Regions from separate parts of the Arthrobacter sp. ok909 genome, predicted to be linked through region 1. Evidence: riboswitches for the same ligand, from Rfam matches in the RefSeq annotation. Region 1 holds a riboswitch; each other region holds the start of a gene.
The links. Region 1 has a riboswitch for cyclic di-AMP ahead of BLR03_RS07770 (NlpC/P60 family protein). Riboswitches for the same ligand answer to the same signal wherever they lie in the genome.
Positions count from the first base shown of each region.

Region 1 (3,264 bases):
GCGGCGTGGGGCAGAAGGCCGGCATCGCACTGGCCGCGGCTGGTCTGGTACTCACGGTGACGGTCCCCGTTACCAGCCCGGTCATGGCCTCGAACGCGGACGGATCGGGCACGGTCTCGGCCGCAGCGCAGCCGGATGTCACGGCTGCCGCCGCCGCAAAGCTCGATTTCAGCCGGACGGCCGTCGCCACCAAAGGCGACCCGGACGGGAAGCTCAAGCAACTGCTGAGCGCCCAGTCCGTCGGCAGCATCACCCGCGCGGCTTCAGCCGGCACGCTGGGTCCGCCGCTGGACCAACTGATCACGGCATCGCCGTTCGGCTACCGTGTGAGCCCCATCACGGGCGGTCCGGGGGAGTTTCACCGCGGCCAGGATTTCGCCGCCCAGTGCGGCACGCCGGTCCACGCCGCCGCCAGCGGCACCGTGACCTTCAACGGATGGCACCCCTACGGCGGCGGCAACCGTGTGGTCATTGACCACGGCAACGGTCTGGAGACCACGTACAACCACCTGTCGTCGTCCTCGGTGAAGGTCGGCCAGAAGGTCTCCCGCGGCGATATCGTCGCGCTGAGCGGGACCACCGGCGCCTCCACGGGCTGCCACCTCCACTTTGAAGTGATGGTCAACGGCGACGTCGTTGACCCCCTCGGCTGGCTCTAATAAAGACGATGGACAACTCTCAAATTCCCGGGACACGCCGTGATCTGAATGTGACATTGGGTCCGGAGTCCTGTAGAGTTTGAAGCACGCCAACTTTTCCGAAGTTGGCGCTCTTGAGTGGATTGCCTAGCTCTGCCACCGCTCAAGGTCCGTTCGCATTACATCGTCTGGCAGGGGCGGGGGAACCAATTTTGGCCTTCGAAAGAAGGCCTAGGGGTTAAGTCGCAACGCTTCCCAGGAAGCAGCGCGGCCGGGTGACTCCCATCCGAATCCGACAGCTCACCTCGTAGGCATTGGGAGAGGCTACTTTCGTGTCTTCACGCCACAATGCTGCGCGTATGCGCACTGGCGCGGCTCTTTTGAGCCCGCTGACATCCACATCACGTGCCGCCCTTGCCGGCGCCCGGATGGGATCACGTTCCGCTGGCTCATTCTCCACCGAGTCCGGACAGCATGCAGTTCCCGCTTTTGGCGCGTCTTCGCAGTACACCCTTCGCTAAGTAACCCATTTCGGGGCGATCCGGCGTACCCCCAAGATGCCGGAGCGTCCTCAGCCCGCGCCCAAAAACGCGCGGTCCAAGGATCACGAAAGAGAGAACTTAATGACTACTCGTGCAACCGTTGCACGGCACCGCGCCGAGGTCACCAAGACCAACTCGCTGGCTGTTATTGCCAAGGCAGTCGGCGACAACGCCGGCGGCATGGGCCGTCAGGCCGCGGTCATCGCCGCAGCTTCCGGTCTGGTTCTGACCAGCGGAATCGCAGCCAACGCTGCTGAGACCAATGTTCAGCGCGAATCCACCTCCGCTTCCGCCCTGGAAGTCCAGTCGTCGGCTCCGGCCACGATTTCGGCTGCTTCCACCATTGCGATTTCCTACGAGAAGCCCGCCGTGACCACGTCGCCGGCTCCCGTCGTCGAGGCTCCCAAGCCCGTCGTGCAGGTCCAGACCGCCGCAGCCACCCAGGCCGGCGGCGCCCAGGCCGGCGTCAACGGCGGCGCAGCTGCCCTGGCCCCTGCCGGAATCGGAAGCGGCGCCGGTGCAACTATCGCTGCCGCCGCCTATGCACAGCTCGGCGTGGCGCAGGACTGCACCGCCCTTGCCACCAACGCCCTGGCCGCGGCCGGTATCCACTACCACGGCTGGCCGGCAGGTTACCTGTCCCTCGGCCGCACCGTGAGCGCCGCCGAAGCTCGTCCGGGCGACCTCGCCTACTACCAGAACGGTGGCGTGGGCATGCCCCACATCGCTGTCTACGTCGGCAACGGCATGGCAGTCCACGGCGGCTGGAACGGCGGCACCACCGCTCTCTACAGCGTGAACGTCGGTTCCGGCCCGGTCTTCATCCGCGTCGGCGGCTAGGCGCAAGCCCCCCGCACTTTCAAAGACCCCCGCCTCTTGAGGCGGGGGTCTTTCGTGTTACCGGGGCATGAATTTTCCGCGCTGGGGGCCGCACCGCCGAAAAAACATTCGGTGATCTGGCAGTTGAGTGTTTACTCTTGTCTTGTCGATCCATAGCCCGACCATGCACAGGGCAGCCGGCCCTCGTGCCCCTGGCGGGTGCGGCCGTGAAGAGGTATGCGGATGCGCACTCTCGTTCTGAATGCTGGATATGAACCGCTGGCGGTCATCACCTTCCGCCGGGCGCTCGTCCTTGTCCTGACCGGAAAGGCAAGCGTGGTGGCTGAAGGGGACGACCCCGTTGTCGGCCCGCAGGACATACTGGGCCGCCCGTCCGTGATCCTCCTGAACCGCTACATCCGGCCGCGGTACAACACGATGACGGCGGTCAGCCGCCGCGGCGTGCTCCGCCGCGATGCCCACCACTGCGCGTACTGCGGCAAGGCAGCCCACACGATCGATCACGTCCAGCCCAAGTCCCGTGGCGGCGCCGATTCTTGGGAGAACCTCGTGGCCGCCTGCCTGCGCTGCAACAATGCCAAGGGCGACCACACGCCGGCAGAGATGGGCTGGAAACTCGGATTTGTACCAGGTCCCCCGAAGGGCACCATCTGGCAGATCAAGGAACTCGAGAAGCCTACCCCCGCGTGGGATCCGTTCCTGCTGCCGGAATCGGCCGCCTGACCTACCTCTTGACCTACCGCTTGAACCGCTGCCCCGGCTGCTGCCCTAACCGTGGCCGTGGCCGTGGCCATGGCCGCGACCCCGGGCCCCGCCCGTGGCGCCCGAGCCTCCGGGCAGCTCGCGCCGCGCTAGGCTGATCCGGTGGAGTTCGATGCCATCATTCTCGCCGGCGGAAGGTCGGCCCGCCTGGGCGGTGTGCCCAAGTCGCGGCTGACTTACGACGGCGCCACCCTGCTTGAGCGGTCGCTGCGCGCCGCGGGCGGTGCCCGCCGCGTCGTCGTCGTCGGTCCTGACCCCGGGGACCTGCCCGCCGGGACCCTGAACTGCCGGGAAGACCCGGCGTTCGCGGGGCCCGCCGCCGCGATCGCCGCGGGACTGAACGCGCTGGCCGCCGAGCACGCCGGCCGCTCCGACGCCGGCGCTCCCGCGCCGTTCACCCTTGTCCTGGCCTGTGACATGCCCCGCTCGGCCGCCGCGGTCCGCGCCCTGGCCGGGACGCTGGCGGAGATGCTGGCGGAGGC
Region 1 is NZ_FNJS01000007.1:63,728-66,991, forward strand. Features, by position in the region: gene BLR03_RS07765 (M23 family metallopeptidase) at 1-659, shown strand, start outside; cyclic di-AMP (ydaO/yuaA leader) riboswitch at 783-966, shown strand; gene BLR03_RS07770 (NlpC/P60 family protein) at 1,262-2,020, shown strand; gene BLR03_RS07775 (HNH endonuclease) at 2,243-2,743, shown strand; gene BLR03_RS07780 (molybdenum cofactor guanylyltransferase) at 2,885-3,264, shown strand, end outside.

Region 2 (3,264 bases), on a different contig from region 1:
CCAGGTATGCCAGGGTGGAGGCCACCCCGATGCTGCCGAAGCGGACGAGCTGTCCAAAGAGGCTTCCGCCGGGGCTTTGTTCCTGGGCCCGCGAGGAAGCAGGAAGCGGTCCGCGGGCGAGGGCGGCGCGCAGTTCGGGAACCGGGATCCGGCCCGAGACCAGGTCCCGGCTCAGCCGTGCCATGCCGCGCAGGTCCGCGATGGCGGTCTGGACGATGTCCACGCTGGTATCCGGGTCGTCGGTCCAGTCCACCGGGACCTCGTGGACGCGCAGGCCGCACTTTTCGGCCAGGACCAGCAGTTCGGTGTCGAAGAACCAGGCGTTGTCCAAAGTGTGCGGGAGCAGTTGCCGGGCTACGTCCGCGCGGATTGCCTTGAAGCCGCACTGGGCGTCGCTGAAGTGGGCGCCCATGAAGGACTGCAGCAGGAAGTTGTAGCTGCGCGAGATGAATTCCCGCTTCGGCCCGCGGACCACGCGCGAGTTGCGGGCCAGCCGGGTCCCGATCGCGAGGTCGGAGTGCCCCGAAATGAGCGGGGCAAGGAGGGGGCCGAGCGCCGCCAGATCGGTGGAAAGGTCCACGTCCATGTATGCCAGGAGCGGCGACGGTGAGGCAAGCCATACCTTGCGCAGCGCATTTCCTCGGCCTTTTTCGGCCATATGGACCACGTACACCTCGCGGAACTCGCGGGCCACGCGCTCCGCCGTCTTGAGCGTTCCGTCGGTGCTGGCGTTGTCCGCCACCGTGATCCGGAAGGAGTGCGGGAAGGAGCCAAGAAGATAGGCGTGGAGCCGGCGCAGGCACGCTTCGAGGTCCCGCTCCTCGTTGAAGACCGGGATGGTGACGTCCAGCAGCGGCGTGCTGGTGCGTGTGTCAATAGCTGAGCGCCGGCCGCCGGCGGCGGTGAGCGGCCCGCCGAACCGGGCCGGGGCGGGCGCGTCGGCCACGGCAAGCCCGGAAGGTGCGGCGGGTGCTGCCGGACCGGCCGGCGTCGCCGTGGAGTGTGGCAGGGTTCCTGAGGCCTGGTCTGTGAACGTCATGCCTCAACTTTCCCGGCGGCCCATATGAGGGCTTTAGGGTCAAGCTGTGCGGGGGCTGTGGAAGTCCGGCCCGGTGCAGCCGGGGCACGCGCGCAGGAGGCCCCGGATCGCTATGGATCCGGGGCCTCCTGGGCGCTGCTGGCTGGTGATGCCGGCTTAGTACCAGTTGTGGGACAGGTGGAAGTTCAGTGCACCACAGGGGGAGCCGTAGCGCGACTTGACGTAGTTCAGGCCCCAGTTGATTTGGGTCCGGTAGTTGGTCATGTAGTCCGCGCCGGCGCTCGCCATCTTCGAGGCGGGCAGGGACTGGACCACACCGTAGGCGCCGCTGCTGGCGTTCGTGGCAGTCGTCTTCCAGTCCGATTCCTTGGTCCAGAGCTTCTGTAGGCACTGCATCTCGCCGGGCGCCCAGCCATAGCTGCCCAGCTGGGCCGCGGCGTAGGCCTGTGCCCCGGCGGGGTCGTCGATGGCGACCGGCGCCGGTGCCGGCGCGGGAGCCGCTGCGGGAACGGGGGCCGCTGCTGGAGCGGGCGCGGGGGCTGCCGCCGGGGCCGGTGCGGCCGGGGCAGCAGCGGCGGGGGCGGGTGCCGGTGCTTCGGTGGCCTTGACCTCCGAGATCTGAGGTACCGCGCCGCTGGGCGCTGCAGCTGCCGGCGCGGCGACCCGGACCCGCTCAAAGTTCAGCTTGGCCAGGGGATCGGCCATGGTGGCCGTTTGGGAGCTCGCAACAGTCGCCCCGTAGCTGCCCGGCTCGGCGGCCTGGCTGGCGGCGGCGCCGCCAGCCACCAGTACTGCGCAGGCGGCGGTGACCACTGCGGCGCGGCGTCCGGTGATGCCGAGCCCGGTGGCCAGCCGCGACAGGACGGATGCCTGCGGGGCCGGTGCGGCACGGTGGCGCGACTTGCCGGCGCGGGAATGTGAAACGCCGTCAGGGCGCGTTTGTACCTGGAATTCAGTCATGATGGCCTCTCAACGCCTGCGGAGTTAGCTGTCGGGTTCGGATGAGGTCATCCGGCCGCACGGAATATCACGTGTCGGCTTCACCCCAAGGGCGCATGTGTGCAGAATGCCCGGGAACTCTGGGTCCCCCGCCTCTGCCTGGTCCAGCGGAATCCGGGAAGCGGCAGAGTTTGGCGTCCATCCGGATATGCGGCACAAATGGAGGCCGCACTCGAAAAACGGTACAGGACTACTGAACTTAAGTCACATTTGGGTAACGGGAGTCACAGGGGCGGCGTGTCGCATTGCGCGAGATTCCCCCGCGGGTTCCTGTAGCCGACCTGTAGCCCCGGCGCCGGTTACGCCGACGGCGGCACGGCCGGGAGGCGTACAGCGAACTCCGTCCGGCCCGGCCGGGACGTGACCTCGACGGTCCCCCCGTGGGCTTCCACGATCGACTGGACAATGGACAAGCCCAGCCCGCTGGTGCCCTCGGACGTCTGTGCGGGCGCCGTGGCATGTCCACTGCCATTGCTGCCGGCCGCACCCCCGGATCTGCCGGAGACAGAGCCGGAAAGAGGACCGGTGGAAGAGCCGGAAGCGCCGCGGGCAGCGGACCCGGACCGGGCCCCCGCCGTCGCTGCCGCAGGGCTGGCTTCGGAACTGGCCGCAGGATTGGTGCGCGACGCGTCAGCCCGCGCGAAGCGGGCGAAGACCCGGCCGACGAATTCGGGGGCGATGCCGCTGCCGTTGTCCGTCACGGTAACCACGGCGCTGCCGTCCGCCGAACGCATGACGCCGGTTACCACTTTGGTCCCCGGTTCCGTGTGCTTGCGCGCATTGGACAGGAGATTGGCGAGGACCTGGTGAAGCTGGGCCGCATCGCCGCGCACCACCACCGGCTCATCCGGCAGTTCCAGCTGCCAGATCCGGTCCGGGGCCATGACCTTCTCATCGCTCACGGTCTCGACGGCCAGCTGGGTGAGGTCGACGTCGGCGACCTTGAGCGGCTGCCCCTCGTCCAGTCGCGCCAGCAGCAGCAGGTCCTCCACCAGGGTGGTCATCCGCTCGGATTGGCTTTGGACACGGGCCAGGGATTTCTCGCCGTCGGGCGTGAAATGCTCGGTCATCCGCATCAGCTCCGTGTAACCGCGGATCGCCGTGAGCGGAGTGCGGAGTTCGTGCGAGGCATCCGCGACGAACTGCCGCACCTTCATCTCGCTTTCCTGCCGCGCCTCGAGGGCGTTGGAGACGTTGTCCAGCATCTGGTTCAGCGCGTAGCCCAC
Region 2 is NZ_FNJS01000033.1:30,922-34,185, forward strand. Features, by position in the region: gene BLR03_RS19780 (bifunctional glycosyltransferase family 2/GtrA family protein) at 1-1,039, opposite strand, end outside; gene BLR03_RS24130 (aggregation-promoting factor C-terminal-like domain-containing protein) at 1,196-1,999, opposite strand; cyclic di-AMP (ydaO/yuaA leader) riboswitch at 2,001-2,158, opposite strand; gene BLR03_RS19790 (sensor histidine kinase) at 2,338-3,264, opposite strand, start outside.
Region 2: another riboswitch for cyclic di-AMP. It lies ahead of BLR03_RS24130 (aggregation-promoting factor C-terminal-like domain-containing protein); the one in region 1 lies ahead of BLR03_RS07770 (NlpC/P60 family protein).

Region 3 (3,264 bases), on a different contig from region 1:
ACATGAGTTCCGGCCACGAACATCATCAGCGCAAACCCGATGTTAGCCAGGAAGCTGAACGTAGGATCTGCCGGGTTCACCAGGCCCAGGCCCGTCCGTCCGATCGCGATCCCGGCCAGCAGTTCGCCCAGTACCACCGGCAGCCGCCAGTGCACCGGCAGCGCGAGCAAGGGACCAGCCAAGGCGACGACGGCGATCAGCGCCAGGGTCAGGAAAGTCATGGCTCGAGACTGCGGGACGGCCCCGGGCCAATCGGGGCAACAAGCTTCACCGGAATGTCGGTGTTCTCGTCCGTGAGGTAGGAAGCGCAGACCCGGTGATAGCCGTCGGCAATCTGGGCCGCGACTCCGGCGTCGAGGTCCCCGCGGACCAGGAGGACGGGGGAGAGCGGACGGCCGTCGGCAATCTTGGCCAGGTCGGAGGCCACATGGGGGTTGTCCCGGGTCAGGAGCGGCAGGCCTGAGGCCCGCAGGATATCCTTGGCCACGTGATGGGTTACCGGCGCCAGGCGCAACGACTCCACGATGGCGGCGGCCCTGGCATCGTCGGTGAGCAGCGAGAGATAACGACCGGCAGCCGGATAGTCGTGTTCCTCGGGCTCCCCGTGCCAGAGCACCGGGTTCCCGTCATGGCCCTTGTCCGAATCCTTTGTCATGGAATGAGACTAGTCCCGTGGAGGGTGCAGCGCCCCTACGTTCCTGACCGCCGTTCCACCACCGCGTAGGCCTTGCCGTCCAGGAAGGCCCAGTCGCTGACAACCATGAACCCGAGGGCGTCCACCCGGTCGTTCAGGACGTGTTCGTCGAAGCCGCCGTCCCGTGGCTCCGCATCCCATGTGGACACATGGACGTCCGGGCCGTCCAGGATCAGCAGTTCGGTATTGACGTCGAAATCCTCCTGGGGCTGGTTGCTCAACTGGCAGATGGCGACACAGTGGCTGTTCATTTCGGGCCTCCGCTTCCAAGGTGGTGCTGATGGCATCATCTTATGGTCGAAAAGCTGCGCCGCCCTATGGGCAACTGCCGGACCGCACCGTGGCCCGTTACCTGAATGTGACATTCGCCTGCGGTTCGCGCTACGGTGGATAAGTGCCTGTTGTCTCCGATACGGGCGCTCCCCAGCCGATTGCCTAACTCTGCCGCGGCCCGGGGGTAACTCGCACCAACGACCGGCAGAGACGGGGAAACCACTTTTGGCCTGCTGATACGCAGGCCTTGGGGTGAAGCCGCACAGTGCCCGCAACGACGGGCCCGGGAGTGCGGCCGGGTGACTCCCATCCGAATCCGACAGCTCACCTCGCAGGCACTGGGAGAGGCTACATCCATGTCTTCAATCAATACTTTTGCGCGCCATGCCGCCGTCCTCGCCGCCGCATCCGGCCTGGTTCTTACCAGCGGAATGGCCGCCAACGCAGCCCCGGCACCCCTGCAGCGGGACTCTGCTCCGGCCTCCGCCGCAGACGTCAAGGGACTTCTCAGCGCGCCCGTCAGCGCCGATTCAAGCGTCAAGATCAGCTTCGACCGCCCCGCAGTGAGCTCTGTCGCAGCGCCGGTCATCGAACAGCCCAAGCCCGTTGCCGCTGCTCCCGCAGCAGCGCCGGCGGCAGCACCCAAGGTGGCCGCTGCGCCGTCCGTGCAGGTGCAGGCAGCTCCGGCGGCGCCCGCCCCGGCCGCGGCACCGGCTGCAGGCGGCCGCAACGCCATCATGCTTTCTGCCGCGTACAGCCAGCTGGGCATCACCCAGGACTGCACCGCGATGGTGGAAAAGGCCCTTGGCGCGGCCGGTAAGCCCGTCGGCGACATCGGGCCCCGGGCCTTCCTTGGCCTCGGAACCGTTGTGGCGGCCCCGCAGCCCGGTGACATGGTGGTCCAGTCCGGCCACGTCGGCATCTACGCCGGCAACGGCCAGGTGATCAGCGGCGGCATGAACGGCGCCAACCAGACGATCGTGCACCCGCTGTCCTGGCTCACCGCGACCGGCGGCGTGACCTTCGTCCGCGCCTAAACCCCGTAGGGGCCAGACAGCCCTCCCGGGGCCATCCAGTCCGGAAAGACCGGCGATCGATTTTCCCTTGGGGGCAAGCGATCGCCGGTCTTTCCCTTGCCCGGATTCTCACGGATTCCTAGGGATTCCCGACGGCGGCGAGCGGAAGCGTCATCTTCATGACGGTGCCGGCGCTGCCGGTGGAGGCAACCTCGACGGCACCTCCGGCAGCCACTGCGATTTCCCGGACCAGGGCCAAGCCGATGCCAAAGCTCCGTTGTCCCTGCGTTCCTCCGGTGCTGGCGGTCCGCACGAAGCGGTCAAAGATCCGGGCCTGGTCCACGCCGGTGATCCCGGTCCCCGTGTCAGCCACCGTGATGACCGCGCGGTTTTGCTCGATCGCCGTCGTGATGGTCACACGGCCGCCCGGCGGGGTGTGGGAGAGGGCGTTGTCCGCCAGGGCCAGGACGGCGCGGCGCAAGGCGTTGGCGTCGATCCGGGCCAGCGGCCGGGCATCGGCGGAGAAGTCCAGGCGCACGTCCCGTTGCTCCGCGACCAGCCGCAGGCCCTCGGCGACGCCGGAGGCGGTGCCGGCGAGGTCGGCAGGCGCTGCCGAGCGGTCAGGGGCGTCGGTGGTGGCCGCCAGGAGCAGTTCGTTGACGATCCCGGTCAGCGTTGCCGCGTCCTCCCGGATCCGGGCCAGGTCCTGGGCCTGTTTGGAGCCGGGCTCGGTGTTGCGCTGGGCAAGCTGGATCCGGGTGTCCAGAATGGTCAAGGGGGTGCGCAGTTCATGGCTGGCGTCCTGGACGAAGCGCCGTTGCCGGGCCAGGGCGTCGCCGAGGGGGCGGATGGCGCTGCGCGCGCTGAGCCATCCGACGATGCCCGCCAGCACGATTCCCGCGACCCCGGCGATGAGCATGGCTTCGAGCACGTCCCGGGAATCCAGGTAGGCGTAGGCCGTCCCGGCCGATGCCGAACGCGGAACTTCAGGATGGGCCAGCTGGTTGACGAGGTACAGGGCCGTGGCGGCGAGGAGTCCAAGGACCATGACCGCGCAGGCGGCGCTGATCCGCAAGGCGACCTTGAGGGAGGCCTTGCGCAGTGTGGAGTGGTCCGGGGTTTCGCCGGCGCCCCCGCCGTTACTCATGGGCATCGCCGATCTGGTAGCCGACGCCGTGTACGGTGCGGATGACGGCCTTGGAGATCTTCCGGCGCAAGTGGTGGACGTAGGTATCGATCACCCCGGGCTGGTCGGAGGCATGGAAGTGCGCTGACAGGAGT
Region 3 is NZ_FNJS01000010.1:46,486-49,749, forward strand. Features, by position in the region: gene BLR03_RS10135 (cation:proton antiporter) at 1-221, opposite strand, end outside; gene BLR03_RS10140 (hypothetical protein) at 218-655, opposite strand; gene BLR03_RS10145 (hypothetical protein) at 691-945, opposite strand; cyclic di-AMP (ydaO/yuaA leader) riboswitch at 1,119-1,319, shown strand; gene BLR03_RS10150 (NlpC/P60 family protein) at 1,324-2,004, shown strand; gene BLR03_RS10155 (sensor histidine kinase) at 2,123-3,130, opposite strand; gene BLR03_RS10160 (response regulator transcription factor) at 3,123-3,264, opposite strand, start outside.
Region 3: another riboswitch for cyclic di-AMP. It lies ahead of BLR03_RS10150 (NlpC/P60 family protein); the one in region 1 lies ahead of BLR03_RS07770 (NlpC/P60 family protein).